DNA from 3 places in the Endozoicomonas sp. 4G genome. Region 2 is predicted to be linked to each of the others. Evidence: predicted binding sites of a transcription regulator. Region 2 holds the regulator's gene; each other region holds the start of a gene.

Region 1 (10,011 bases), 1.6 Mb from region 2:
CAGATTGACGCTGGCCACCGTGACTTCAATATCATCACCCAATCGATAGCTTCTACCGGTTCTCTCACCCACCAAACGATGATGAACCGCATCGTGGTGATAATAATCACCTGGAAGACCAGTGACGTGCACTAGCCCTTCGACATAAACATCATCCAGGGCAACAAACAGACCAAAACCGGTCACCGACGCAATAACACCGGAATAGGTTTGCCCGATGTGCTGTTGCATATACTCACACTTCAGCCAATCCATTGCATCCCGTGTAGCTTCGTCGGCCCGGCGTTCAGTCGCAGAACAGTGCTCCCCCATAGCCTGCACATCATTGCCATCGTAGGGATAAATGGTCTTTTTGTTCATTTCCCTGGCACCGGCACGAACGACGTGACGGGTTTCAACAGAGGAACGAATGATATGACGAATGGCCCGGTGCACCAGCAGGTCGGGATAACGACGAATCGGCGAAGTGAAGTGCGCATACTCGTCAAAGGCCAGCCCGAAGTGACCCTGGTTATCCGAGGTGTAGACCGCCTGACTCATAGAGCGCAGAACCACGGTCTGAATCACCTTGTAATCGGGACGATTTTTGACCGATGCCAACAGAGCCTGGAAGTGAGCGGGCTTCAAGTTGCCCGCAGGCAGCGATAAACCAAGACTGGCAATAAAGCTGTTGAGATTCAGCCGCTTCTCCATAGTCGGCCCTTCGTGCACACGATAGAGACCGGGAAGCTTGTGTTTCTGAAGGAATTTAGCAGCGCAGACATTGGCGCAAAGCATACACTCTTCAATCAACTTGTGGGCATCATTGCGGACGGCAGGAACAATTTTTTCAATTTTTCGGTTACGCCCGAAGATAATCTGTGTTTCTACCGTTTCAAAATCAATGGTGCCACGATCAGAACGGATACTTTTCAGAACCTTGAACAGGTTATAAAGCTCTTCAACGTGGGGAAGCACCGCTTTTCGTTCGCGGCGCAGAGCCTTACCCTCATCACTAAGCGGCTCTGACAGCATTTCCCAGACCTGGGTATAAGTCAGACGGGCGTGGGAGCGAATCAGCCCCTCGTAGAACTTGTAACCGGATATTTTACCTTTGCCACTGATGGTCATTTCGCACACCATGGCCAGGCGATCCACTTCAGGATTCAGAGAACAGAGACCATTCGAAAGGACTTCCGGCAACATGGGAATAACATGCCCTGGAAAGTAAACAGAAGTGCCCCGGTTGTGGGCTTCCTTATCCAGCGCTGTACCGGGCTTCACGTAATGGGAAACATCCGCGATGGCGACGAATAAACGCCAGCCGCCGTTTTTTTTGGTTTCACAGTAAACGGCATCGTCAAAATCACGGGCATCTTCGCCGTCGATGGTCACGAAAGGTGTTTCTCTGAGATCAACGCGGTGATTTTTGTCCCGCTCAGCCACTTCTGGTTTGAACCGGGCTACCTGCTCTTCCACTTCAGGAGGCCACTCATGAGGAATGTCATGGGTGCGTAATGCCACTTCCACTTCCATTCCGGCATCCTGTCGTTCACCCAATATTTCCTTGATCAGGCCAACAGGTTGAACACGTCGGCCAGGCTGCTCAAGGATTTCAACCAGAACATACTGCCCGTGACTTGGCATCAAAGGGCCGGGCTTAATACGAATTTCGCGATCAATTCGGGAATTTTCCGGTACGACAAAAACATTGTCGTGTTCTATGTAGAAGCGACCCACCAGCTGGGTGGTATTGCGCTCTATGACTTCAACTATCTGACCTTCACGTCGTCCTCTACGATCCACACCGGTTTCACGAATGACCGCACGATCACCGTCAAAAGCCTTGCGCATTTCACGCCATGAGAGGTAATAGTCTTCTCCACCCTCATCAGGAATAAGAAAACCATAGCCGTCTTTATTACCCTGAATACGCCCTTTTACCAGATCCATTTTACTCAGCAGGCCATAGGTGCCCTTGCGGGTTTCCAACAGCTGACCGTCACGAATCATGGCTTTCAGGCGGAATAACAGCGCTTCCTGCTGCTCAGGCACCGTCACACCCAGCTCACGGCACAGTACTTTATGGCTCGCCGGAGCCCCCCTGTTTTCCAGAACTTCCATAATAAATAGACGACTGGGGATAGGGTTGTCGTAGCGGGCCGCCTCATCAGCAGCCTGGGAATCCAGTTCTTTCCACCCTTTTTTGGGCATAGGGTTTATCAACCTCTTGGTGATCAAATTATATCTATAGGCAGTGTAACCCTGATTCGGGTAACCAGTGAGCATCTTTGCCTAGTATGCCCATACTTGCAACAGAATTCCTACCACTGGTGCGTTGGGACACAGGGTGATGTGTTGATTCAAATCAATATTGCGCCACAGACAGGCGATTAAAATATTAACCATCAAGAAAAAAGCTTTCTACACCCAAACATAAGGGATCATCATGAACAAAAATCTTCTCTCACTTACTGTGGCTGCTGCTATTGCCGTTTCTGCTGCATCGGCTCAGGCTTATGAGGCCGGAGATTTTATTTTCCGAGGCGGAGCAGCCAGTGTCCAGACGGATGTTGACAGCGGGGGATTAAAAACCAACGGGGTTGAGGACAAAAACGCTACAGCCGACGTCGACAATAACACTCAGCTGGGACTCTCCTTTACCTACATGCTGTCAGATAAGTTTGGCGTTGAGCTGCTGGCAGCGACACCGTTCAAGCACACTCTGGAAGGAAAAGGTAGTCTGGCAGGACTAAACCCAAACCATCTAGAAAACCGGAGTTTTACCACTCTGACAGATTGTTTGCCCTTAGGCGCTCTTCTTCATCATTAAGAGAATCTTTGACCCAGAGTCTGTCAGCTACTTTTTCAGGATTTCGGTTTATACGTTCAACGAATTTTTTTGCGGCTTCGAGCAGATCTTCTGCCGTTTTATGGCAGTGATGGTATGTAACATCTTCCCGGAACCAGCGCCATAAGGCTTCTACAGGCATAAAGTCAGGGCTGTAGGCTGGCATCTGGATAATGTTCAAATTCAGGCGTAGCCCCGCGTCCCTTACAAAGTGTGCGGTATGCCATGATGCACCATCCCACACAATGTCGATTTTCCTGTCAGGGTTCTCCTGCCTGATTCGTTCCAGAACATTAACGGTGTGCTCTTTCCGCCCACAGGGATAAGGCCACATTCTGACCTGACCAAAATTGTAGTAATAGATTCCGTAGAAGGTGATCTTGTCAGCCAGCTTTGGAGAGTGTGAACTGACCCAGAGTCTTTCGCCTTTACGGGACCAGCCATAGCCAATATCGGCATCTTGATGAATATGAGCTTCGTCAATGTAGACCAGCAGGCGTTTCTGGAAAGTGGCTTCTGACAGCAACGGCTTTAAAGTTTCAAGAAAGGTAGCCCGTTTTACCGAGTCAGCCTTGTTGAGCAGTTTTTTGGCTTTCTTCCATGAATACCCCTGCCGTTTAAGAACCTGTCGTATGGTCTCACGGCAACATCGTACCTGAAAGCAATCCCAACACCATTGAACCAAGTATTTCAACGTCCAGCGAGGTGAGTTAAGAGAACTTTCCTGGTTAGCTGCTTTTTCCAGTGTCCGGTCAATCAGGCAAGCAGCAGCTTTACTGATAATTTGACAAAGGGGGCGGCCCCCAGTCCGCTTATAAACCATAGCCTCCGGCCCCTTTGAATTGTAGCGGTGAATCCAGTCAGTGACCGTTTCGAGATGCCGCCCCAATTGCTTGGCAACCTGAGTTGCAGAAGAACCCTGTGCCACTTGATAGAGCGCAGAAAAGCGCTCTCGTGTACGTGGGTGAGCTGCATGTATGGACTGCTGGAGCAGACAATCTTGTGTCTGCTGCCACTGTTGAGGGGAGACTTTTAATACCATGGGTAAGCAAGAAAAAATGAAAACTATCTTACTTATAGCGACGGGCTTGGCATGTCGTAGTGGGCGTAGTCATACAGGTAAATGAACGACTGTGATTGCGCACCTTCCCTATACCGGGGTGCGCTAGGTACCAATCCATTAAACTCCGGTTTTCTAGATGGTTTGGGTTTAGGGGATTTTGCTGAAGTCAAACACCTGCCTCCTACTGTCAGTCTGCAATACTACCCAATGGACAAAAACTCAAGGTTCCAGCCTTACCTGGGACTTGGCCTGAACTACACCGTTTTCTTCAATGAAGACTTCAAAGGTTCCGCCAGTGATACCTTCAGAGATCTGGATTTGGACAACTCAATGGGCTTGAGTGGACAACTGGGCTTTGACTATCAACTGAACGAGAGCTGGGCCTTAAACGCTGCTGTATGGTACATGGACATCAATACCACAGCGAACTTCAAGGGCACTGCCGGAAACCGCTACAGTCTGGACGCAGAACTGGATCCACTGGTTTACATGGCTGGTGTTTCTTACAGGTTCTGATGGAAAAGCAATCCCCGCCAGTGAACCTGGCGGGGGAACGGATCAGCCGAAAGGCTGTTCCAGAATAATGGTTTCTACACGATCCGGGCCGGTAGAAACGATGTGGATCGGTGTTCCCACCACTTCTTCCAGACGACGGATGTAGGCACGGGCATTCTCAGGCAGATCATCCAGACTCTTGGCTCCGAAAGTAGACTGGCTCCAGCCAGGCACTTCTTCGTAAACCGGCTGAATCGCTTCGTACTCTTCAGCATCCACAGGCGTGGTGATGGACTCACCCTGGGCATTCTTGTAGCCGGTGCAGATTCTGATGGTTTCCAGACCATCCAGCACATCCAGCTTGGTCAGGCAGAGACCGGATACCGAGTTGATCTGTACCGACTGACGCAGAGCCACAGCGTCAAACCAGCCGCAACGACGGGGACGGCCAGTAGTGGCACCAAACTCATTGCCTTTTTTGGCCAGGTGCATACCTACATCGTCAAACAGTTCGGTCGGGAAGGGACCGGAACCGACACGAGTCGTGTAAGCCTTGGTGATACCCAGAACGTAATCCAGGTACAGAGGGCCAAAACCACTGCCGGTAGAAACACCACCTGCAGTGGTATTGGAAGAAGTCACGAATGGGTAGGTACCGTGGTCGATATCCAGCAGAGAGCCCTGCGCGCCTTCAAACAGAATGTTGTCACCCTTGCCATGATGCTCATGAACCTTGTCGGTCACGCGCTCAATCATAGGTTTGATCTGTTCACCCATGGCCAGTGCTTCATCCAGGGTTTTCTGGAAATCGACCGGGTCAGCCTTGTAGTAGTGTTCCAGGGCAAAGTTATGATATTCCATCACTTCTTTCAGCTTCTGGGCAAAACGCTCAGGGTGCAGCAGATCGGCAACACGCAGTCCACGGCGAGCCACCTTGTCTTCGTAGGCAGGACCAATACCACGACCGGTGGTACCGATTTTATCTTTGCCCCGTGCCACTTCACGAGCCTGGTCCAGAGCAATATGATAGGGAAGAATCAGCGGGCAGGATGGGCTGATACGCAGACGTTCACGGACAGGAACACCACTTTCTTCCAGCTTGTGAATTTCTTTTAGCAGGGCTTCAGGTGACAGCACCACACCATTACCGATATAACATACGACGCCTTCACGCAGAATACCGGAAGGAATCAGGTGCAGAACGGTTTTTTCACCGTCGATCACCAGTGTGTGGCCGGCATTATGGCCGCCCTGGAAACGCACAACCGCTTCTGCCTGCTCAGTCAGCAGGTCAACGATTTTGCCCTTACCTTCGTCACCCCATTGAGTGCCCAGTACGACAACAGTCTTACCCATGGTAAACGGTCTCTTACTTTCTAAAATAAACAGACATGACAAAGTGCAGTTCAAACGATTTTCTGAACTGACTCTCATGCATTTCTGCGACAGGGCTATTCTACAACCCACTCTCCGTCACGGCAGACCAGCTGCCGGTCGCAACCCGTGCCCGCAGCGTCTGTCTCTTGTTCAGGCAGTTGGTAAACAACCCGTTGTCCCTGTCGACGCAGCTTCTGCACAGCAGCAGGATCTGCATTAACAGGAGCAAATATCATCATTCGCTCTTCACCAGCTTCCGGATCCAGAACCGCTTTTCGCTTGATTAACGTCTTCAGATCTGTGCTGAACCCGGTAGCAGGACGTCCTCTACCAAAGACTCGCCCAATGCCGTCGTAGCGACCACCTTTGGCAATCGCCTGACCCTGTCCGGAAACATAGGCCGCAAATACAACGCCTGTATGATAGTTATATCCGCGCAGCTCAGCCATATCGAGGTAGAGGTTAGCTGACGGATAAAGCTCAGCGACCTTGCCGGCAATCACTTCCAGCTGGTCGAGTGCTTTAAAAACAGCCTCTGGCGCCTCTTTCAGTAACGCTCGGGCATCATTGATCACACTGACGTGACCGGTCAGGGAGGTCAGCGCTTTAAACATCTCCGCCGTGCCCGAACAGATTTTCCAGCCAGCCAGCAGTTCAGATACTTCACAGGCGGCTTTTCTCTGCAGCGCGTCAAACAGTTTTTGCTCCTGTGCCTCGCTCAGCCCGGCGTATTCCACCAGCGAACGATAAATCCGGACATGACCAAGATCGAGGTTCACAGACTCGATACCCACCGCTGCCAGTGTCTCCAGCATCAGGGAAATGATTTCAATATCACTCTCAACACCACCATGGCCGTACAATTCAGCACCCAGCTGAATAGGTGACCGGGTGGCGCCCAGCGATGCCGAACGAGTATGAAAAACAGTGCCTGCGTAACAAAGCCGAACCGGCCCTTTTTCGGTCAGGGTGTGGGCGTCAATTCTGGCAACAGCGGGCGTAGCATCGGCCCTCAGCCCCATGGTTCTGCCCGTGAGTTGGTCCGTTACTTTAAACGTTTGCAACTCCAGGTCACGACCCACGCCGGCGGTCAGTGACTCCATAAACTCCAGATGAGGAGGGATCACCAGTTCATAGCCCCAGCAATCGAATAAATCCAACATCTCACGACGGAGCATTTCTGCCTGACGGGCTCTGGGAGCCAGAATTTCCTCAATGCCATCTGGCAATAACCAGCGATCTGAGACGGTCATAACAGCCCTCTTTGGTCCGCACAGGCACACAAAAAAACCGGGCTAAACCCGGTTTGCGGTATCATACCACTGGCTGAAGCAGAGTTCACGACCCACTATCGATTATTTATCAGTCTCAATGAGCCGTTGAGAGCAGTACGATTCCCCACACCCAAGGTTAGGTCCGCCAGAATAAATAAAACAGTTTTAAATTTAGAGTCTATGGTTAGGCCTCAGCAGTCAATCTATGGACAAATTTAACCATGAAAACTGTAAGATCTTTCACAATGACTCGTCTGTTGCTGTTATTCATTCTGTCTGTCATTTTGCCGGTTACCGGTCACAGCTCTGCCATTTCCAGCCTGTTGAGCTGGACGGGATGGGGGAGTCCGTTCAAATCCTCAGAGACATCAGGAACGATTAACAGGATGTTGTTTATGGAGGGCAGTCCGCCGCTTCACCTCGTTTACGATGCCAAAAAGAGTGACGAAACAAGCAAGACAGCTGAGCTGGAGAACAACCAGCTCTATATCAACCTGGATAGCAAGTCAGGCGATACCTTTCATTTTTGTTTCAGGTCAGCTAACGCCTTATCGACGAAGCACTATTCCTCCCACTACCCCTCCCCACCCGTGATTACCAGGACGTCAACGGGACAGAGTTTACCGGATATTCAGGTTGGGGAAGTGAGACGGGCCGAGCTGACAGCAGACCCTGATCGCTGGCAATATGAACATTTAGCGAAATGGCGTTTACCCGCAGGCAAGGCATCATTGGTTCTGTCGGTTCAAGACAATAATAATGAATGGAGTATAGAACCGGAATGCAGCGGTATTGTTTCAGAAAGCACCGGTTTTCCACCATCGTCGGATGGCGACACTGCCGGTAGCCATTCTTACGGCGATAAAAAGCGATCATCTGTCGATATTGTTTTCCGAAACCCCAAAGCTTCAGAAAACAAGCTCAGCAATCCTGGCGACACCAGCCGTTCCAATGCGCCTTTTGCAATACCCGCAAACCCGAATATCGCCGATAACAGCGAGTCATACACAAGCTCTGGTGGTGGTTTTGGTGGCAGCGACGATTTAGACGATCCATTTAAAAGAAGGCCGGGAGGTGGCATGGCCCCGCTTTACTCTTTTGAAGTGATGAGCAAGCTGGTCAGCAGAATAATTCTGGTGCCTATCCCTGGCGCTAACGAAGGGACGGTTAAGAAAAAACAAGCTTGGAAACAAGTGTGGGACACCCAGATTGTTCTCAAAATCAAACGGGGCTGGAATGAGCAGACCATCCTTATTTCACAACAACTGTGGGACAAAATAAGGAGAGCAAACCTTGAACGAAACTCTGGACTTTTTCTGGCGATGTCCCAGAATCCGGATAATCCGGAAGCCGCATTTGACCATTACCTGAACAGCAATCCGGAACAGACGGAAAACTACCATGGTTATACAAAACAAGCGTTCATTTTAAGCCCTAAACAATTACTCAGCGTGTCAGTCTTTCCGGGCAGCTGCCCGACGGGGGTCAGTTGTCCGAAAGGAGAAGGAACTGAAAAAATTACAAAGGGTGTTTCCGGACTTGATTTAACCGACCCTCCCTCCTACGCGGAATCTCAGGCAGCCGCTTATCGACGCACCTCTGGTGGTAGTGGCAGTGGAAATGAGGGAGGCGATGGTTTTGATGGGACCCCAAAAAACGGGGCTTGCCAAAAGTGTAAACAATTTAAACACATCTACCGCAATGACATGTGCTTCGAGTGCGCTAACAATGCCATGCGTGTATTCGAACAAAGTCTTAGCGACCCAGCTCCTGTTTTAACAACTAAGAAAATACCCGTCACAGTGGCAAAAGTGGTTGATACTTCAGCCATCAAACTATCAAGATGGCTCGAAAAATTGGTAGATACCGGGCAAGATGGGAGATATTTTCAACATATCATTCAATGCAAAAGGTATGAACTTTATAGAGTTCTCACTGAAACTCTTTTGCAGTATAAAGAAAGCATGAAAACATTTCATAAGTACTGGGTTAAACTTTCCAGAAATGAATTATCTACTGCCGAATTAATTCTAAAGGTCGGCGAACTGGCCAGCAATAATGGAATCAACAGACATGCCGAGGTGGCAAGAATTATTAAAACACTGGCTCGTCACCGGGAACACCTTGAGACGAAATACCATTTCGATAGAGTTAAAGAAAATAAATTAGCCGACATACTGAAAGAAAGTAATCTTGTGACAGCTAATGATCTTTACAATCTTGAATACCGATTAATAGGCCATCAAAATAAAAAAGAATTAATCGATTTTATTTACCAGATACTTCAACAAACCAGTCATTTGCTAACAGACGCAACAGTTCCTTCGACAAGTTACACACTCATGGAATTAAGCGAATTATCCAGAGAGCTGGGTAAAGATTATCTTTTTGGCCTTCCCATTTATAAGGATGGAAATCTAGACATTAGCCCCTGGGGTTGGGATCAATATAGTTTTATTACCCAATCTAACAGGTACCGAGTAGAAACAAACACAAAACTTCATACACTTGAAAGCTTTGGTCATTTTATTTCTGAGGGTAATCCATCCACGCCTGAACAGGTTAAAGCCATATTGACCGGTTTAGCTATTTTAAGCTCAACACTACCGGAAACTGGCGGTTTCAGACAAAAACTTTCTACGGAACAACGTGTGCTTTTCAGTAAGTTTGCCGAAACTGCCAGGAAAGAACTTGTTAACTTCCTGAACTTAACAACTCCAGATCAAAAATATGCGTTCATAAATAGTATGTTTTTCATCTTTGGCGTAGTTCCCACGGAACTGGCTGATCAACTGACTCAGGAACAGGAACCCGGTTTTATTCCGCAAGAGCAAGCTGCTGCTGGCGCAGTGGCACATCGTCCGCATAAGCAATCACAGCAATCAAAAATAAGTTCGCCGCGCATTCATATGGACTCGCCTTTACCAGATGATGTACTCCGGTATCTTGCTGATGAACTAAGCACCAACTGG
Region 2 (10,011 bases):
AGAGTTACTTTGCTGCCAAAGGTTTCTGCCATCCAGTGGATGAAAGCCCCCATAACGGCAACGCCAGCCAGTATGGCCAGCCAGGCAAAAAATGCCATGTAAGCCGCGCTGGTTTCAGTTAACTTGATTACCTGATCACTGCCCGGCAGTGTCCAGCCGTTTTGAGTAGTTCCCAGGTAAGTGCAGATGGCAGGCAGGGCTGCCAGCCAGATGACCTGGCCCAGATAGAGACGGATAATGCCGGGAGGGTGTTCCCGAATACTGCTCCACTCTTCTTCCGGATGAAAGATAAGTCCCCAGAAATGACTTAATATCATGGTGCAACCTCCATTAGGGCTGTACACCAGTAGCTGGTAATACTTATAGTTTGATTCGTATTCAGCTACAAAACAGCGGTTAGTATCCTGTTATTATTATTTACTGCGACAGGCTTGGAGCCTGGCAGTATTAGCTTCAGTGTTCCCATATTTATAACGTAAAGTAAAGCGTTATTGCCTCAGGGCAGGCTTTTTGTTGGGGCAGTGTTTGAAAAGTATCGTTTTTTTCGGGGCAGGAGAATTGCTGAAACCATGATGACTAGAATTGATCGTTATTTTCTTTTGCTGCTGGCTGGGCTTGTGGCTCTGTCGAGTTGGTACAACAGAGATTTGCAGACGGTTAAGGACCCCGCAGCGAAACAGGTGGAAAAAGTCATTGAGCAGGAGGTCAGGACTGAGAAAAAAGTTGAGAAGGACATTCCCGACTTTGCCGCCATCAAGGAAGTCGGAGAGAAGAAAAGCCAGTTCTTTGCCTACATGAAGCTCATGATTGACGAGGAGAATGAGCGTCTGGCAGGTATCCGTCAGAAAATTAAAAGCCTCAGGGAAAAGCCGGCTCTGCATGAAACGGAAGAACAGTGGTTGTTGGATACCGCCCAGGCGTTCAGAGTGGATAAAGCGCTTAAAGTCAGTGATGAGCTTTATAATGACCTGCTGAACAGGGTGGATGAGATTCCGGTATCCCTGGCTCTGGTGCAGGCGGCCAACGAGTCGGCCTGGGGAACTTCAAGGTTTGCCGTCGAAGCGAATAATTACTTTGGCCAGTGGTGTTTTACTCCGGGTTGCGGCGTGATTCCCGGTGAGCGCCCGGAAGGTGCGACTTACGAAGTCAGGAAGTTTTCTTCACCGGCTGAATCGGTTCGCTCGTATATGTTCAATCTCAATACCAGTCACCATTATGAGGGCTTAAGGGAGCTGCGTTCAAAAAGAAAGTTAGTAGGGCAGCCTGTTACGGGCCCGATATTGGCCCATGGGCTTTATGCTTACTCCTCGCGAGGGGTCGATTACGTGGAAGAGTTGATCGCCATGATCGAGAGTAATGATTTGCTGAAGTACGATTTGGCGGCACACGCTGACCAATATTAACCATACCTCCGTATTCAGACACCGGCAAAACGTCTGTTTTTGAATACGGAGGGGCATTCACAAGAAAGTTGTTGAATCCTTGTCAGAGGTTCACAATGTTCACCATTGCAGCCTGTTCGGGTTTTTCGTCTTCATCGTTTTCATCCCTGAAGGTCAGAGGCACATCCACCGGATCAAAAGCAGTGTCGCCATCTTCAACAGGCTGGCCATCCGCTGTCAGGTTCTTGAAATCAAACAGTGAGCTGTCCGCCAGGTGAGAAGGGGCGACATTTCTCAGGGCCCTGAACATACTCTCCATCCTGCCGGGGAAACGCTTGTCCCACTCGGTGAACATGGCCTTGATCGCCTGTCTCTGAAGATTTTCCTGAGAGCCACAAAGGTTGCAGGGAATAATCGGAAATGCCTTGAACTCAGAAAAGCGGATAATATCTTTTTCGCGGCAGAAGGCCAGGGGGCGTATCACCGTGTGCTGACCGTCATCACTGACCAGCTTGGGAGGCATGGCTTTCATCTTGCCAGCGTAAAACATATTCAGGAACAGGGTTTCCAGAATATCATCCCGGTGATGGCCCAGGGCAATTTTGGTGGCTTTCAGCTCGCCGGCTGTGCGGTACAGGATGCCACGGCGCAGGCGTGAGCAGAGTGCGCATGTGGTTTTGCCTTCAGGCACTTTCTCTTTGACAATGGAGTAGGTATCTTCTTCGACAATGCGATATTCAACATTCAGGCTTTCAAGGTACTCAGGCAGAACATGCTCAGGAAAGCCGGGTTGTTTCTGATCCAGGTTGACGGCAATAACGTCAAAATTGACCGGTGCGTAGGTCTTCAGATTCAGCAGGATATCCAGCAAGGTATAGCTGTCTTTCCCTCCTGACAGGCAGACCATGATGCGGTCACCGTCCTCTATCATGTTGTATTCGGCGATGGCCTGGCCAACCTCGCGTCTCAGGCGCTTCTGTAGCTTGTTGAAGTGGGTTTTTGCGCTTTTTGTCTGGCTTTGCATGTTGACTCTGTCTTGTCTCTCAAAGTACCCAACTTCATTTAAAGCCCGGGAAGGGGCGGTTAAACCGGGTGACTTACAACTTTGAATAATGGTAAAACGGGCCGTATCCCGAAAATTCAAGACATTATAATCCAAGGTTTCACGTCAGGCATCAGGGATAATGACAGTGAATATCTTTTCTCCCGAATTTCACCGGACTTGTTGTGAATGATCTGTCGAAATATGGGTAACAGTAGCTATGCTTAGCTGGTAAGCAATATGCGTAAGGACTCAGCATCCAATTGTTTACACACAGAATAATCGTTGATATTTATTCAGGGGATTTCCATGGCTGATTACGAGAAATTGAAAGTCTGGTTATTGTCTCGCAGAGAAGAGTTGAATATTCGTCTCGGAAACATCAGTAAAGATGTGACTCGCAGGGCCAGTGCCGATTGGTCAGAACAGGCGCAGGAGAGGGAGAATGACGAGGTGATTGATCAGCTGGGTAATGATGCCAGGGCCGAGCTTAACCTGGTTAACAAAGCACTGGATCGCATGAATCATGATGATTACGGTTTTTGTACCAGTTGTGGTGATGAAATAGTCGAAGCCCGCCTGGCTGCCATGCCTTATGCTGATCTTTGCATCAAGTGTGCAGAAAAGCGGGATCAGGCCAGCTGAAGCAATCAGGCCGTCTTCAGGCTTTCTGGTAATGATGCTTCCGTCTCAATAGAATCCGTGATTAAAACCTTGTAACTGTCCACAAAACTCTCGATGGGGCCAGGGTGGTGACGGTGGTAGTAATTGTGCCAGAGCTTGCCCAGGGCGTGGACATCATCCTGAGGCAGCTTGTGGATTGGCTTATCGGTTCGATAATAAATCATCCAGGCAATGGCGGTAGCGTAAGAGAGGTTGGTTGCTAACTCCAGGTGTGGGTGGGCCAGGAATTCTCTTTGGCTGGCCAGCCCCCGGACCAAGCTGGAAAGGTCGGATTTCTTCGCCAGATAATGATCCCAGATATTGCGATGCATTCTTGGTGAAATTTGATAGATACCCAGCGCCTGATGGTGTTCCTGCTTAAGATGGAAGCCAAGCCCGGATTCCCGGGCTGCGGTTCCCAACAGCAGGTTTTCTGCAGTGGGGCTCCACATTCTTAAATGCTTCAGGGTAGGACGAACAACGTAGTGGCGCAGTTCCTTTGCACAAATACCCATCAGGATTTCCCTTGCCTTAGAGCATTATTTTTCATTACAGGGATTATCGTAGCACCCAAAAAAATCTGAAGTACAGTAAAATTTTTACCGCTGAAACTTCAGATTATGAAAAGGGTTCGTGTGCTTACGGGGTAGAGATAATCTGTTCTATATCGACAGACTTCCCGCCCGCCAGCTGGCATAACTGAACCGGGTCGCGTATCTCAATTTCTTTGCCCACGGCCAGAATCAAACCGTTTTTCTGGAATCGGGTAAATACCCGGCTAACGGTTTCTACAGCCAGTCCCAGGTAGTTCCCCATTTCGTTGCGGGACATGGACAGCCGGAATGACTGAGATGAGAAGCCCCGGCGACGGAAACGGCTGGCCAGGTTGATCAGGAAGGTGGCAATCCTCTCATCAGCATTTTTCTTGGACAGTAGCATCATCATTTGCTGATCTTCCCGAATCTTCTTGCTCATCAGGCGCATCATATGACGACGCAATTCCGGGAATTGGTCGGATAGTACTTCCAGCTGCTCAAAAGGGATCTCACAGATCATGGTGGTTTCCATAGCCTGTGCAGAAACCGGGAAGACATCAGTATCCATACCACTCAAACCCAATATCTCGCTGGGAAGATAAAAAGAGGTAATCTGTTCTTCACCTTCATTGGTGGCGGTATAGGTTTTTATGGCTCCGGAGCGAACAGCGAAGACACTGGTGAACGGGTCTCCTTCCAGAAAAAGATACTCCCCCTTCTTGAGAGGGCGGCCTCGCTTGATGATGCGATCAAGCTGGTCAATGTCTTGTAGACTCAATGCCAGCGGCAGACAGAGAGAGCTAAGGCTACAGTCTCTACAGGCCACATGGCTAGGTTGTCGTACATTGGGCTTTGACGTCATTGAGTGGCCTCAAAGTCGTATTGGCGAAATCGTTGGCCATTCTATTGAAAATGTTATCAAAGTGTAAGTCTGTGCTTTCCGAGACTGAGGCGTAATTTCTTCATATCTAAGGCTTTTTCGGGAAATACTTACTCTGTCGCATTGGGTTTAAAGAAAAGGTGTCGATAACTGTTCTGAACACAATTTCGTAAATCAGGGAATTGACGCTATGAATCTGCTCAACTCAGTGACGGGAATGCTGTTTACACCCACCATGCAGGAGCCGGAACCCCGAACTTTTGAAGAACTCGTCGAAGCAGAGGGTCTGTCGTTTAATGATCTTACGTCGCAGGAAAAAAGCATCCTGATGGCCAGAAAGGCCGAGCTGGGGCTGGATAAACTCCGGGCATTAAAACTCGAAGAGGTTGAGTGCGCTGAGCTTGAAGAGGTGCATCGCACCCGGCTTCAAAAAAGTACGATTTGGAATAGCCGGAGAATCGCTGTCACCATAGCCAAGGGAACCGGGGTTCTGGTCGCTGGGGCTTTTGCCGCGGGGGCTGCTTCTGTTTCTATTCCAATGGCTGCCGGAGTGGCTGTGTGTTCGGGAGTAGGTTACCTGTTTTATCTTCGGACCCATGCCGGCGAGCTGGAAAGGCGTTCCAGGCAGCTGACTGATTTTGTCGTTACCCATGCACAACCCCAGAGAATCATTCGGGAACAGCTGGAGCTCAGAGAATCTGAGCGTGCAGAGGCTCTTGATAGAAGACTCCACCAGGCAGAAGCAGAGCTGGAGCGTGAGAGGCAACGAAAAGCAGAGCTCACCAGTCAGCTGGTTCCGGGAACATCGGACCTGGCTTCAGGGCAAGAACACTTTGAGGAGATGCAGTCTCGAATCGAACGACTCAGGGATGCTGAGCAACGGCAAAAACAGTTGGACGATGAGTTAAGAACACTCACTGAACGACACAGGACTGTTGATCTTGAGATAGCAAAAGTGGATCAAGAAGTTGAACAACTGAATGAGCTACGCAGGGACAAGCAAGATACTGAAAGCGAAGAAGCGCTTCGACTCGCCCAGGAACACGTTGAAGCACTTGAAAGTGAAGCCCGGACACTGACAGAAAAGATTAAAGAAAAAGATATTGAGCTTGAAACGCTGCATCGCCAGAAGAACCTTCAGGCTAATGAGATTCAGGCACTGATTCTGCAAAATAAAGCCGTTGAACGAGACACGGTTAAACCTTTGCAAAGAAGACTCAAGGCGGCCCAGCAGTTGCTGATGGAGGCAGAATCGGCACAGCAGCTGATTCAACGACAGCTGTTTCAAACCCAGCAGACCGTTCAATCTCTGGAAGCAGAAGTAACAGACAAAGCGGACACCCACAAAGTTGATTTGGAAAGTGCCATAGAAAGGGTTCAGTTTCTGGAGGATCAGCTGGGTGTTGCCATTCAAAATAAAGATAAAAACCATAAAGAATATCTGGCTGTTATTGATGAGCTAAATGCTGCACGTTCGCAGCTTGAAAGCCACCAGACGTTACAAAAAACGCTGGAAACTCAAATGCAGAAGGATCTGGAGACTCAGCAAATCCAGATAGATCGACTGCGGTCAGAACTGGAGCAACTGCAAAAAGAAAAAGTCCAGTTAATCAATAGCTCGGAAAAGGTCGCTTCCGAGAATCAGTCGTATCGGGAACAGGTTGATCTGCTCACCCAGCAAGAAGAGGAGGTCAGGGCGCGTTGGGTAGAAGCCCATCGGTCGTCTCAGCATCTTAAGGGTGTTGAAAAAGCATTGAAGGCTCAGGGGAAGCTGCTTGAAGAAACCAGGGGGCATTTACACAATGAGTCTTCTTCCAGAAAAGTGCTGGCAGCAGAACTCAATGGCTTGAAGCAGCGGGAAGCAACGGTTGCCAAAGAAAAAGCGTTGCTGGAGGTGGAGATCCAGCGTCTTCAGGATGAGAAAAAGACAGACCGGGCTGCGCTCGCCATGACGAAGGGGCAGCTTGAAGAGAAAAAGAATGAGCATGAACTGTTGCAGGAAAGTTATAACCGTCTTCAGGAGCAGGTCATTCAGGGTAAGTTTTCGAACCAGCAGTTGCGAACCGAACTGGATTGGGTGAAAGAAGAGATACTGCGTAGAAATACAGAAATCCAGAAAGTTCGTGACCTTCTGCAGAAGACCAAAAGCGTTTTGGAAAGCTCAAAGCAGAGGGTGCTTGACCTCAATGCCGAGCAAGAGGCCATTCGCAGTCAAGCCCTGCAGGGGACTGCGGTCAGTGCTATGACTCATGTGAATCAACTGAGCTCTGATTCAGTGAATACCAAAGAGCAACTAAGAACGGTCGAACGGCAAAAACATGATCTGGAGCAGCAGTTACAGAGCCTCAGCAGTATGAATCAGAAGCTGAGGACAGAAGCTGCACAGTTTAATAACAAACGGGGCCAGAAAAGAAAGGTCTGGCAACAGCAAATCAATCAGGCCAAATCTGTAGCTGAACAAAGCCAGATGCTTGCTAAAAGCTTACAGCAAGAGCTGATAAGCAGGAACGCTTCGGTTGATGAGATGAGTGACAGGCTCAGGCAAGTTGAAGAGGCGTTTGATCAGGTCTCAGAGCAGTTAAACATCCAAAAGCAGGAAGCCAATGCCGTATCCATTCAGCTGGAATCAAGCAAGATAGAGTCAGAGGCAAGAAAGCTGAAGCTGGAAGAAGTTGAGCGGTCCATAGCTAAACTGCAATTCAGTCTGGATTCCCTGACCGGCGAACTGGAAGTGCTCAGTTTAAAACCGGCAGGCACGGATAAAACGGTAGGCACGGATAAAGAAGCACATCAACGAGCAATGGCTGAGCTTGCCAGAACACAAAGCGAGGTTAAACGGTTACAGACACAACTGAGTGGCACTGGTGCGGTTGTGGAAACCGACGTTCAGACATTGCCGCAGCTCAAAGAGATGGATGAGGAGCTGACGGCTCTTGGGGAGTATCTGCAAACAACCCGTGAATCCTTTCAAAGTGACGCTGAGAGGATTACTCAGACCCTGTCATGGCTCAAGTCTGAACAGGAACGGATGGCTATCGTTACAGGAAAGGAAATAACTGCCCTCAAACGTGAGGCCGAAGAGCTCCATGAAATGAACTATCAGCTGAAAGTTAGGGGGACAGAGAGTCAGACCAGGACTCTGGAAACTCAAGTCAAGCTGGTCGAAGCACTGAAAGCACTCAATGAGTTGCAAAAAGCCGGAAGTCCTGAAGAGGCCGATAAGTTTGCCAAAGAGCTGCTGGATGCTGAAACCTCGTTGCAAGCATTAATGGAGGAATCTAAAGAACTGTCACTGAGTATTATGACGTTGCAGAGTCATCCAGCTGTTCTGAGTGACGTTGATTCTGAAGTCAGCGATTTGGATCAAGTGCGCAGTGACCTGTCGCTGGAGGAACAAAAGTCAGAAGACTATTTAAGTCAGATCAAGGCGTTGAAGCAGCTTGCACGACAGGGTTCAGAAACGCAGTCGCCTGACATTAATGATAAAGAGTATGCACAGGCGATTCTGGAAGTCGTTAAAAAGTACATTGCCACTAATGAAAATGAAGCCCATCCAGGAACGGGGCTGGAAATGCTGCTGAGCGATCCTCTGGATTATATTTATCGTATTGAGGATTATGACGATGACGACAGAGACTGGGAGGCAGAGCTGGCTGGCGTAAAAGCCCCCGAGCCTTGGCAGCAGGCCTTGCAGGAGGAACAGTTTCGCTCCAGGGTTTACTTTAAAGAATTGATGGCCCTTCGGACTTACTTGGTCGCTGAGTTGTACTATCGTGGATTAAAAACAAAAGCACTGGAAGAAGATCAGGTAGAGCTGGAAACCATACTCAACGATTATCTGGGGTGGCCGGCAGAATCGAGAGAATTCTACCGGATGAAAAAAATGCAGCCAATAGCTGAGGTGGACTCTGAAGATACTCTGTCAGAAGCTTCGGGCAGACTTCAGACCAGAGGGCGTCCAAACTTGGAATGGGATTATACCGCGTTGCTTGGGTTGTCAGATGAGTCGGATACAGCCGCAGGCGTTATGCCACTGGAATACGGCTTGGGTGAAACAAGCAGTATTGAAGATCTTGTTAAGAATGACATGCTCAGGCAGCAGAAACGTGAACTTCGTGAAGTCGAAGTGGACTCTCAGGAAGAACTCTATCAGAAAGAACTCTATCAGAAAGAACTCTATCAGGAAGTGCTCGGTGCCATGGCTGAGCTGGAGGAAATTGACCGGCAGCTTGAAGAGCTCGATCTCTCTGAATCCAATGATGCAGAAACCGGGGCAGAGAATCAGCGAGCCATACTGGAACAAAAGCAGCAAGAGCTGCATGACTGGCTCGGGCAGGAAGATGTTGAACAAGTAGCGCAAAGGTTTCGTTAGCAAGTGGGTAACACACAGCCGTTTAAATAACAACGTTGTTAGTCAAATCCCATCAATAATCGGCCATAGTCCCCTGAAGCAATTAAATCAGTACTTCGGGGGGCAAGGATTATGGTCGGAAAACCGCTTAAATTATCTTTAGTTTTGGTCATGCTGTTGGCAGCCGCTGTGTTGCCTGGGCCCGTGCTGGCTATTGATCCGGCTTTAATCGTGACCGGAGGAACGACCCTGCTGGGGGCGGGGCTTGGAGGGCTCTCCTATAAGTTTGGTCAATGGCTGTTCAGCCCGGACAGCGGCGGTGAGGAGAAATCTGCTCCGGTACTGGTTGAGCCGATCTCTTTCTTTAACCCCGGTGAGGACAAACCTTATGAACTGACTCTCAAGCTTCTTGAAGGTTATGGCGGTGACGGAGACGGTGAGGGGGGTGGCGAAGCCAGGGTTCATGAGAAACCTGATTCCGAATCCAGTGATATCCCCCTCAGCTCTAAAAAGCCAGAAAAGCCTGAAAAGTCTGAAAAGTCTGAAAAGCCTGAAAAGCCTGAAAAACAGAATGACTCAGTAAAAAGTGCTCAGGAAAAACGGGTAGTCATTAAGGTGGAAAAAGGGGCTGCCAGTCGTGCGCTACAGTCAATGATCGATCAGCCTTTACCTGAAGCTGGAAAAGTACTCTATCATCCGACTCCCAGCGCCCAAGCGACATTAAATGCGACACGTCATCTGGAAATGGCTTCTACCCAGGCCCTGTTCAGCCAGTTGAGTGATCTTCGTCAGATTCTGGATTTCTATCGTAATGGTCAGGCTTTTCCTGTTAATCATGCAGCTCTGGATCAACGAACTCTGAATGAGGGTTACCAAACATTCACTGAGACGTTGCACAGTGATCAGGGCAGCCAGTGGCACAGTTTTGTTCAGGTTTATGGTTCCAAGTCCCACTATTCATCATTGCCTGATTTAGAGGGAATGAATGCCAACAGCTACGGGTTGAATGCTGGAGTGTTCAGGCAAGCCACGGAAAATACCATTGTCGGCATGATGTTGGGTACCCGGACTACGTCAGCTGTTTTTCAGCAGAAATTGGGCTCGGGCTCGGTAGAGTCTGTACACTTGGGTCCGTTCCTGTCCTGGCAGAAGGGGCC
Region 3 (10,011 bases), 1.3 Mb from region 2:
TTGATATTGGTGATACTGCTCATGAACGTAGAACCTGTTGCTTGGTTTTGTTGTGTATTGAAATATTGGTTATAAAGTGAGCAATATCAAGTTGTCAGGTGGTTTTTTTTATTACACGTATGTTTTGGCAGGAGTGATATTCAGATTTTTCGGACCTTGGTGAAGAGGGTGTCGATAGCTCCTTCTGTATTCAGCTCTACATCAGCAAAGATGTCCCTTGTTGACCGCTCCTTTTTGGAGCTACCACCATAAAGACCAGCCCGGCTCAAGAAGTTACACTAATGCAAATTAGCCCGTCAGTTTCCCTCGGTAATCATACTACTACAGCAGCATATGTTTGGTTGACAATGTGAGTCGTCAACAACCTCCAAAGCTTTCGTAAATGTTTTCTCGGTGATAGTTTAAATATTCCTTATGCCTTTCTTCGATTCTTGAGAGTTTCATCGACTCATGCAACCCCAGATTTTGCTGATCTTTCCCTAATAATCTATTTGAAATAATAATTTTCCCTGTATCTTCAAAACTAATGTAGCCTTTATCGACAGCAATTCCCGCTGTTTTTTTAAGCCTTTGAGCCGCATAGCCTCCAGCGCACTCAAAAAAAAACACTTCGCAGACTTTTTAGCTCTATATTGAAGGCATGAAAACACTGTCGTACTTTTGTGATCACAGCCATGCCCAAAGTCAGCAAACACCTTAACGCAGCAAACCTAATCGATCAGGTTTGCAAGTGCCTTGATGAGATTCCAGATCACCGGCCTAACCATTGCCCTAATGGGATTCCCTTTCCCAACTTTGCAAAATCCGCTTTTGCCATGATGCATCAGAAGTACGATTCCCTTCTGACCTTTGACTCTGACCGTGCCGACCCGGTTATTCTTCATAACCTGGCGACTATGTATCACGTCCAAGATCAGAAAGTACCCTGTGATACACGCATGAGAGAAGTGCTTGATCCCATTGAGCCTGCACAGTTTCGCAAGCCCTTCAAGAAGTTATTCTCCCTGATTCAGCGTAACAAGCTTCTTAAAGCCTTCGAGTACCAGTGTGGTGACTTGAAAGACTGGTACCTGATGCCGGTTGATGGCACCGGCCTCTTCTACTCAGGTAAATGCCGATGCCAAGAGTGTTGTGTAAAAAACAAGGGGAAACCCAATGAAGCTTACTACCACAACTTATTGGGCGGCTGTATTGTTCACCCGGATCAAAAAGTCGTCATGCCCTTTGCCCCAGAGGCGATTGTTCAACAGGACGGCGACAACAAGAATGACTGCGAACAGAATGCCATCAAGCGCTACCTGGCGCACGTCAAGAGAGAGCACCCTCATTTAAAACTGGTCATACTCCTGGATGGGCTTTTTGCTGACAATCCTACTATTGAGTTGATCAAGAGCTATGGCTGGCACTTCATCATTGTGGCTAAAGATGGCAACCACAAATCCCTTATCGAGGCGATGGATGCGCTGTGTGACCAGGAACAGCTCAGTTATCATAAAATCATTGATGAAGAGCAAGGAACCAGGCACTGGTTTCGTTTCGCTAATGATGTACCGCTGAATGCCTCCAAGTTGACCCAAAATGTCAATGTCCTTGATTACGTGGAGACAGACAGTGAAGGCAAACGCCACACCTGGTGCTGGGTCACAGATATTGAGTTAACCAAAGATACCGTTGAAGCTGTCATGAGAGGAGGTCGTTGCCGCTGGCACATCGAGAACCAAACGTTTAACACCCTGAAAAACCAAGGCTACAGCCTTGAACACAACTATGGTCACGGGAAGCAGCACCTGGCAACCAACCTGGCTTACCTGACGTTCCTGGCCTTCATGGTTGATCAAATCCAGGAAATGGCCAGCCCGGAATTCAAAAAGGCGCTGAAGGAGCGAGCGAGGGGCGTCCGAACGTACCTATGGAAGGTGATTACACGGGTATTCCTGTCCTGGATGCTCGAAGGTTGGGATGAATTGTTCGATGCGCTCATATATGGCATAAAGCCTGGTAGGGTTCAAATTAACACTTCATAGAAAAGTAATGTAGCCAAGGTTTTCAGGGGACAATAGTACTTGTTAATGTACCTGGGGTGCAGGGTTTTTGCTGGCCGCTAACTCCTGAGCACGAATTTGAATAAAATACTTACATTGTCGTATTAAGTGCGGGAATCGCTGCTTTATCGAATGAGCGTAAAACCCCGTCCTTTTAGAGGCTGACTGTAGCCTGTGAAATCAGAAGCCTCGCCTGACAAGGCGGGGAGTGTCACAAAGTATCCAGGTAAACGAATGTGTGTCCAGTAATGTGACATCATGCCCTAACTCTTCAGAGAGCAAGTTCTTAATCTCTCCCATGATCTCGAGGTATATTGAATAGTTCGTAAACGCCAAATAAACCCACGCCCTTCAGAATCAAAAAACCATTTGAAATGATTAGCCTCCCAATATGAGAGGCCAATATGGCAAAGAAAGGTGTTTCTCTACCGGGAGCCGATTGACTTTCGCAAGTCATTTCGTGGGCTTGCTGTGTTGGTTGAACAAGAGCTGGGGCACAACCCCTTTGACGGCTATTTATATGCGTTTACCAATCGGCAGCGTAATAAAATCAAGTGCCTGTACTGGGAAGATAATGGTTTTGTGCTTTATTACAAGAGCCTGTCTGAGGACAAATTCCACTGGCCCAAACCGGACGAAGAGCTGGTTACATTAACCGGGCAACAATTAAACTGGCTGCTGGACGGCTACGATCTCAACGCCATGCAACCCCATAAAAAAAGGCATTATGAGAGTTGTTTTTAGTCGAGTTTTTCAGGGTTTTATGGTAAAATAGCGACCATGAAATCGACCGTCGACACTCTGATTTTTCAGCCGAAATCCGCACTGAGTTTGCCTTTTCATCAAGCTGAAACTAACCCTGAAATGGTCGCCTTATTTAAGGCGATCCATTCCCAGGAAAGTGTCATTCTTGAAAAAGAAAATGCCCTTCTTGAAAAAGACGACATTATTCAAAAGAAGTCAGAGATCATCGATTCTCAAAAAAAACGCATTGCGCAACTGGAAGAATACCTGAGGCTCTCCCGATCCCGCCTGTACGGAAGAAGCACTGAAAAAAACAACAGCCAGGACGACATTTTCAATGAGGTGGAGCTGGAAGGCTGCACCGGTGAGCAAGACGAAGACGAAGCTGAAGATCAGCCAGAGCAAGAGCTTCCAAAACCACGCAAAAAGAAAACAGGGCGCAAGCCATTTTCAGAGTCTCTGCCCAGAGTCCAGGAACGCTCTGAACTCAGCGAAGAAGAAAAAGCCGAAGCCATTAATACCTTCTTTGTCAAAGTCCGTGAAGAGCTTGATATCGTACCGGCCAAAGTTCAGGTAAAAGAAATTCTGCAAGAGAAAGCAGTCTTTCCGGAAGTCGATGAGCATGGACAGGAGAAGCGGGTCATTAAAGTTGCAGAGCTGCCAAAACACCCACTGCCCAAATCTTCACTCTCTGTTTGCACACTGGCCTGGATCATTGTCTCCAAGTACTGCGACGCATTGCCTTTGTATAGGCAAGAGAATATCCTCAAGCGATACGGTGGCTCTGTCACCCGGACGACGATGGCCAACTCTTTAATTCGGTTGTCTACAGAACTAAAATAACGTGTGGGTTTTCATGTTGGAATCACAGGACCTAAAGCATGGGGGCCAGGGAAAATACCCATGACCTACCGTAAACAGACAGGTGTTTTCAGACTCGCGGCAAACCTTTTGCTAATAAACGGATGCTTTGTCCACTAAGGGTGCTGATAGCGTTGCAAACTGTTTTGCAGCGTCAGCAGTGTCCAATCCTTCATGTGCCGACTATTTGTTTCCAACTTAGAGGTTGCTCTGTAGCTTTATCCTCACAGGCTGGCTGGTTTTACCCACAGATATCCCTGAAGAGATAATTTTTATGGCCACCGCAATCACTAGAGTCATCAGTAAGGCCAGGATCAGTTTGGTGCCGTTCAGTCAGATTGAACCATTGATAGTAAAGCTACGACAGCATTACAGCTCTATATTTCCAGGAAAGTTTTCACAGTAAAAGAAATGCTCCGGGCAACACGACAGCATTGGGAGGTGAAGAATAATCTGTACTGGATGTTGGATATCGCCTTTGATGAAGACGCGTGCCAGACCAAAGATGAACACGCTGGTGAAAATCTGTCCACATTGCGACGCATTGCTCTGAATTTCTTGAAGGCCGACATTAGCATTAAAAGGAGTATCAAAACAAAGCGTAAAATGGCAGGGTGAAGCAATAAATACCTTGCTCAGCTACTGAGGTCGTTCATTGTAGGGCTAAATGAGAATGATTTTTCTGGTGCGTAAGCCCTGACGCTTACGTGGGTCGGTTAACTCGTTGAGAAACATGATTAGCGGTTCAGGATTAATAGGCATCAGACGTAAAATTGGAGTATTTTACAGCTTTTTAGCACTGATGTGTTAGCCATGATCAACTCATGATACGGCAGAACTGTTGCTTTGCGCTTCTAAATGAGAATGATTATTCTCATGCGTAAGCCCTGCCATCAATCCCCCAGTTAAACAACTGGTTGGCACGTTCAAGGCTATTCACGGTGTAAACATTTACCTTGTAGCCTTTGCGTTTGTTTTCATCACTAAACTTTTACCATTTTATAAGCGTTTGCCAGGTTCATCCTGAAACAATAAATTGAGTTGGTCGAAGCAGAAATTCAGGAAGCAAAAACTTGGTTTTCTGACTATTTATCAGATGTCGCACGACTATTTTCGAGTCGTGTGAATAATAAAGTTTTGTATAAAAATTGTTATGATATAAATCAATTGCGAACAAAAAAGGTAATTACTTAATAACCGTAGGCAGAACTACCCACCCGTTAAGCTGATTTTTGACGTATCATGTCAGACAGCTGTGAAATTAACCCGGTTTCTGAGAGTCGATCTTTCAGATATCGAGAGAACGACACGCCATGTCTTACTAAAGGATTGGTTGCGAATTTCTCTTTTCAGACTCGCCATTCAGGGACAAATAATAAAGCCTTCTGCTGTTTTACCAGCAGCAGGCTTTATTAAAACAGAATCATTCAACCCATTTTTGCGAACGATCAACTGCTTTTTTCCAGCCTTTGTAGAGCTCAGAGCGACGTTCTTCGCTCATGGCTGGCTCGTACTCACGATCCACAGATACCTGATCTTTCAGTTCATCAATACTGTTCCAGAAACCGACCGCCAGACCAGCAAGATAGGCCGCACCAGCAGCTGTGGTTTCGATAACCCTGGGTCGAACCACGTCAGAGGCCAGAATGTCTGACTGGAATTGCATCAGGAAGTTGTTTTTAACGGCACCGCCATCAACCCGAAGTTGAGACAGTTTAATGCCTGAATCCTGCTCCATGGCTTCGATAAGATCACGGGTCTGATAAGCAATGGATTCCAGGGTAGCACGAACAATATGGTTACGGTTGGTGCCACGGGTCATACCAACAATGGAGCCGCGGGCGTAGGGATCCCAGTATGGAGCACCCAGACCAACAAAAGCAGGCACGACATAGACACCACCAGTGTCTTCTACTTTGGTGGCAAAATATTCTGTATCCGTAGCATCGCGCACCAGTCCCAGCTCATCCCGTAGCCATTGAACAGAGGCACCCGCCATAAATACAGAGCCTTCCAGTGCGTAGGTCACCTTGCCATCGATACCGCAGGCAATGGTAGTCAGCAGGCCACTCCGGGATTGAACAGGTTCTTCTCCGGTGTTCATCAGCAGGAAGCAGCCGGTTCCATAGGTGTTTTTTGCCATACCTTTGTCATGACACATCTGGCCAAACAGGGCAGCCTGCTGGTCACCCGCAACACCGGCGATAGGAATCCGGGTTCCGCCTTTACCGCCGATGTTGGTCTTACCGTAGATTTCAGAGCTGGATTTTACTTCTGGGAGCATGCTGCGGGGAATCTGCATTGCATCAAGCAGTTTCTCATCCCAGTCCAGTTTATTGATATCGAAAATCATGGTGCGTGAGGCGTTGGTCACATCAGTGACGTGGGCGCGACCACCGGTCATGTTCCAGATCAGCCATGTATCAATAGTACCGAAGAGTAGCTCGCCCTTTTCAGCCTTGGCGCGTGCGCCTTCCACATTGTCCAGGATCCACTTGATTTTGGTGCCGGAGAAGTAAGAGTCCAGAACCAGCCCCGTGGTTTCACGAATATAGTCCTCCAGACCGTCGCGCTTCAGCTGTTCACAGATTTCAGTGGTACGGCGGCACTGCCATACAATAGCATTGTGGACGGGACGACCGGTTGTTTTATCCCATACGACAACGGTTTCACGTTGGTTGGTAATACCAATACCGGCGATTTCGTCAGAGCGAATACCTGACTTGGCAAGTACTTCAGTCAGAACAGAGCTTTGGGTGGCCCAGATTTCCATGGCATCATGCTCAACCCAGCCTGGCTGAGGGTAGTGTTGAGTAAATTCACGCTGAGAAACATCAACAATCGCACCAGCTTTATCAAAGATAATGGCTCTGGAGCTGGTGGTTCCCTGATCAAGAGCAACAATATACTTTGCTTCATTAGTCATTTTTAATTCCTTAATTGGATTGTCAATCGTTCTTAGTGGCCTTCAGTCGTACGAATTTCGCATCCGGGAGTGCCACAGGCAAGCTGTTCCATTTGTTTGGAAAGAAGGTTCAGGTAAGTCCAGGCACCGGCCAGGGCGCCGCAGATTGGTCCTAGAATGGGTACCCAAAAGTATGGGTTGCTGAGGCCGCCAGTGAATGCCACGTCACCCCAACCGGCAAAAAATGCAAACAGTTTCGGTCCAAAATCACGGGCAGGGTTCATTGCAAAGCCGGTCAGAGGGCCAAAAGCAACACCGATGACGGCAATCAGAATGCCAATAGCAATGGCTGCCAGGGGACCTTTGGGAGCACCGTTATTTTCATCACCAATAGCCAGGATGCCAATCATCAGAACGGCAGTGATAAAGAACTCTACCAGGAAGGCTTGGGTATTACTGATTAAGGAATGAGGGTAAGTAGAGAAAATACCTGCTGTAGCCAGACTTTCAGACGTTCCTCTTACGATACCATGGGTGGCTTCAAATCCAGTGAACAAATCGCTGTACAGGAAATAAACCAGCCCCGCTGCACAGAATGCCCCCAGAATCTGGGCAACAATATAAGGCAGCACCTTGTTTTTTCCGAAACCTTTAAACACCGCCAGGGCAATGGTTACTGCTGGGTTGATATGAGCACCGGACACGCCACCGGTAACATAAATCGCTATAGCAACACCCATACCCCAGGTAATCGATATTTCCCATTGCCCCAAATCAACACCGGCAAGAACCAGTGCTGCTACGCAACCAGCCCCGAAGAAAATCAGGAGTGCGGTACCGATAAACTCGGCTACACATTCTCCAAATAATGAGTGACGCATACTAGCCCTCTCAGAACAAAGATGTCAGTTATTGTTGAAACGAATTTTTGCATTTTGGAACAAAAGTGTTCAAGCCTTCTCTATTGACTTGAGTCAAAAGAGTGTTCGTTTGTGATTGCGAGTGTTGTTTTTGCCAAATTTGATCGATTTTATAAGCGACACGAGCTTAATTTTTTTCCTTTGAATATGGGCGAATATAAACGAATATTGACGCACCTCAATATCGCTGAAATGTGAACAATATATAGTTCGATGCCAATCAAGCACAATGCGCAACATTTACGTGCGTTTGTTAACTCCTGAGTCGATATTAGGTATCTGGCAAGATGAGAAATATTGAAACCGATGCAGTCGTAATCGGTGGCGGAGCTACCGGTGCCGGCATTTTGAGAGATTGCGCATTACGCGGAATTAAAGCCATTCTTGTTGAACGAGATGATATCGCCAACGGTACAACTGGCCGAAATCATGGCCTACTGCATTCCGGCGCCCGTTATGCGGTCACAGATGGACGCTCTGCAACAGAGTGTATTGCTGAAAATCGCATTCTGAAACACATTGCCAGTCACTGTGTTGAAGAAACAGGGGGGCTTTTCCTGACATTGCCTGAAGATGATCTGGCGTTTCAGGATACTTTTATCACCTCCTGCACGGCAGCAGGTATTGAAACTAAAAAACTGAGTCGCGATCAGGCGCTGAAACTGGAGCCTAATGCCAACCCGGGTATGCTGGGTGCGGTTCGCGTTCCTGATGGCACTCTTGATCCTTTCCGTCTTAGTTCTTCTAATATTCTTGATGCCGTTGAACATGGCGGTCAGTTGTTGAATTACACAAAAGTGGTCGGTCTGATCATTGAACAGGGTGTCGTTAAAGGCGTTAACTGTGTGGATATGAAGACCGGAGAGGCTCTGGCTATCCGCGCACAGCAAACGGTTAATGCAGCGGGTATATGGGGGCAGCAGATTGCAGAATATGCAGACCTTTCCATTAAAATGTTCCCAGCCAAAGGTTCCCTTCTCATCATGGATTATCGGATTAACTCCATGGTATTAAACCGCTGTCGTAAACCGGCAGATGCCGATATCCTGGTTCCCGGCGATACTGTTTCGCTGATTGGCACCACATCAAAAAAAGTACCCTATGAAGATATCGACACTATTAAAGTGGATGACGATGAAATAGATCTGCTCATCACAGAAGGTGAAAAACTGGCTCCCATTCTGGGGAAAAGTCGCATATTACGAGCCTATTGTGGTGTTCGTCCGCTGATCTCAGTGTCTGGTGATACTTCGGGTCGAAACATCACCCGAGGCATTGTGATTCGTGATCACAAAGAAACAGATGGCCTGCCAGGGTTTGTTACCGTTGGGGGAGGGAAGTTGATGACATACCGGCTTATGGCTGAAATGACAACCGATCTTGTCGCCACGAACCTTGGCAGCACCGCCTGTTGTGTCACATCAGAGAAAAAACTGCCGGGAGCAGCCAGAGGGGAACACTCACTACCCGTTAAAGTCAGCGTACCGGTGAGCGCTTCAGCACGTTATCGCCATGGAGAAAGATCGGATGGATTTCTTAATGAGTCCAGTAAATCACAGGCAGTGATCTGTGAATGTGAGATGATCACCAGAGGTGAGCTGGAGTACGCGATCAACAAACTCAATGCCCGTTCACTGGTAGACCTTCGTCGTCGAACTCGTCTGGGAATGGGGCCTTGCCAGGGAGAAGTGTGTGCTTGTCGTGCCGCAGATGTTTTACAGGAATCTTTATCCGTTAAGGGTGAGGTGAATGTGGCAAATGATCTTGATGAATTTCTTCAGGCACGCTGGAAAGGGGTGCTGCCCGTACTCTGGGGAGATGCTCTCAGGGAAGCAGATTTTACCTACTGGACTTATCAAGGGTTGCTGGGTGCGAGCAGCTTAAAGCAGATCAAACACATGGATGAAGAGGTTCCTGACTATGAAGTTTGACAGCCTGGTTATTGGTGGTGGTCTGGCAGGCATGGTGTGTGGTATTCGCTGCGCTCAGGCTGGATTGAAAACGGGCATCGTTAGCAAAGGGGAAAGCGGGCTCTCATTTGCCTCTGGTACGATTGATGTACTCGGGCATGACACAGATGGGCAGGTGTTATTGAATCCGTTTGAGGGTATTGAGCAACTCATTGCTGAAAAGCCTGATCATCCTTATGCAAAAACGGGGATTGATGCGGTAAAGAAAGCATTGAGCTGGTTTCAGGACTTGTCTGGTGAATTTGAAATGCCCTGTTATCCAGTGAGTGAGGGTGTTAATCATCAACGGATTACTGCTTTGGGGGTATTACGTCCTACATACCTTGCTCCAGACTCCATGACGCGTTTGCCGTTAGTAGACACAGCGCGTGATCTAAGACGAATTGCTGTTGTTAATATTGAAGGATTTCGGGATTTTCAACCGGAACTGGCGGCAATGAATTTGCGCAGGTTGCCGGAATTGGCTGGCGTTGAGATGACTGCTGAAACAATCAGGCTACCTTCATCGGTTATGAATGACCGCGATACCAATGCTATGCGTTCTCTGGAAGTGTCCCGGTATCTGGATA

The links. The regulator FNR, encoded in region 2, switches genes on or off when oxygen is low (the NO sensors DNR and NnrR bind a similar motif). The targets are predictions, from matches to a motif close to TTGATNTANATCAA.
Region 1: the regulator FNR is predicted to act here: its motif matches at 2,338-2,351, upstream of K7B67_RS22995 (OmpW family outer membrane protein).
Region 3: the regulator FNR is predicted to act here: its motif matches at 7,641-7,654, upstream of glpA (anaerobic glycerol-3-phosphate dehydrogenase subunit A).

The regions. Positions count from the first base shown of each region.
Region 1 covers NZ_CP082909.1:5,787,969-5,797,979, reverse strand. The annotation lists gene rnr (ribonuclease R) at 1-2,193, opposite strand, end outside; gene K7B67_RS22995 (OmpW family outer membrane protein) at 2,429-2,812, shown strand; gene K7B67_RS22990 (IS630 family transposase) at 2,763-3,872, opposite strand; gene K7B67_RS22985 (OmpW family outer membrane protein) at 3,954-4,409, shown strand; gene K7B67_RS22980 (adenylosuccinate synthase) at 4,452-5,744, opposite strand; gene K7B67_RS22975 (ATP phosphoribosyltransferase regulatory subunit) at 5,840-7,018, opposite strand; gene K7B67_RS22970 (hypothetical protein) at 7,285-10,011, shown strand, end outside.
Region 2 covers NZ_CP082909.1:1,342,289-1,352,299, forward strand. The annotation lists gene K7B67_RS04970 (Yip1 family protein) at 1-317, opposite strand, end outside; gene K7B67_RS04975 (glucosaminidase domain-containing protein) at 570-1,403, shown strand; gene ttcA (tRNA 2-thiocytidine(32) synthetase TtcA) at 1,486-2,406, opposite strand; gene K7B67_RS04985 (TraR/DksA family transcriptional regulator) at 2,734-3,069, shown strand; gene K7B67_RS04990 (hypothetical protein) at 3,075-3,602, opposite strand; gene fnr (fumarate/nitrate reduction transcriptional regulator Fnr) at 3,727-4,485, opposite strand; gene K7B67_RS05000 (hypothetical protein) at 4,694-8,875, shown strand; gene K7B67_RS05005 (autotransporter outer membrane beta-barrel domain-containing protein) at 8,987-10,011, shown strand, end outside.
Region 3 covers NZ_CP082909.1:2,607,589-2,617,599, reverse strand. The annotation lists gene K7B67_RS10335 (cupin domain-containing protein) at 1-23, opposite strand, end outside; gene K7B67_RS10330 (hypothetical protein) at 358-609, opposite strand; gene K7B67_RS10325 (transposase) at 675-2,024, shown strand; gene tnpB (IS66 family insertion sequence element accessory protein TnpB) at 2,460-2,786, shown strand; gene K7B67_RS10315 (transposase) at 2,823-3,629, shown strand; gene glpK (glycerol kinase GlpK) at 5,071-6,573, opposite strand; gene K7B67_RS10305 (MIP/aquaporin family protein) at 6,606-7,433, opposite strand; gene glpA (anaerobic glycerol-3-phosphate dehydrogenase subunit A) at 7,760-9,403, shown strand; gene glpB (glycerol-3-phosphate dehydrogenase subunit GlpB) at 9,393-10,011, shown strand, end outside.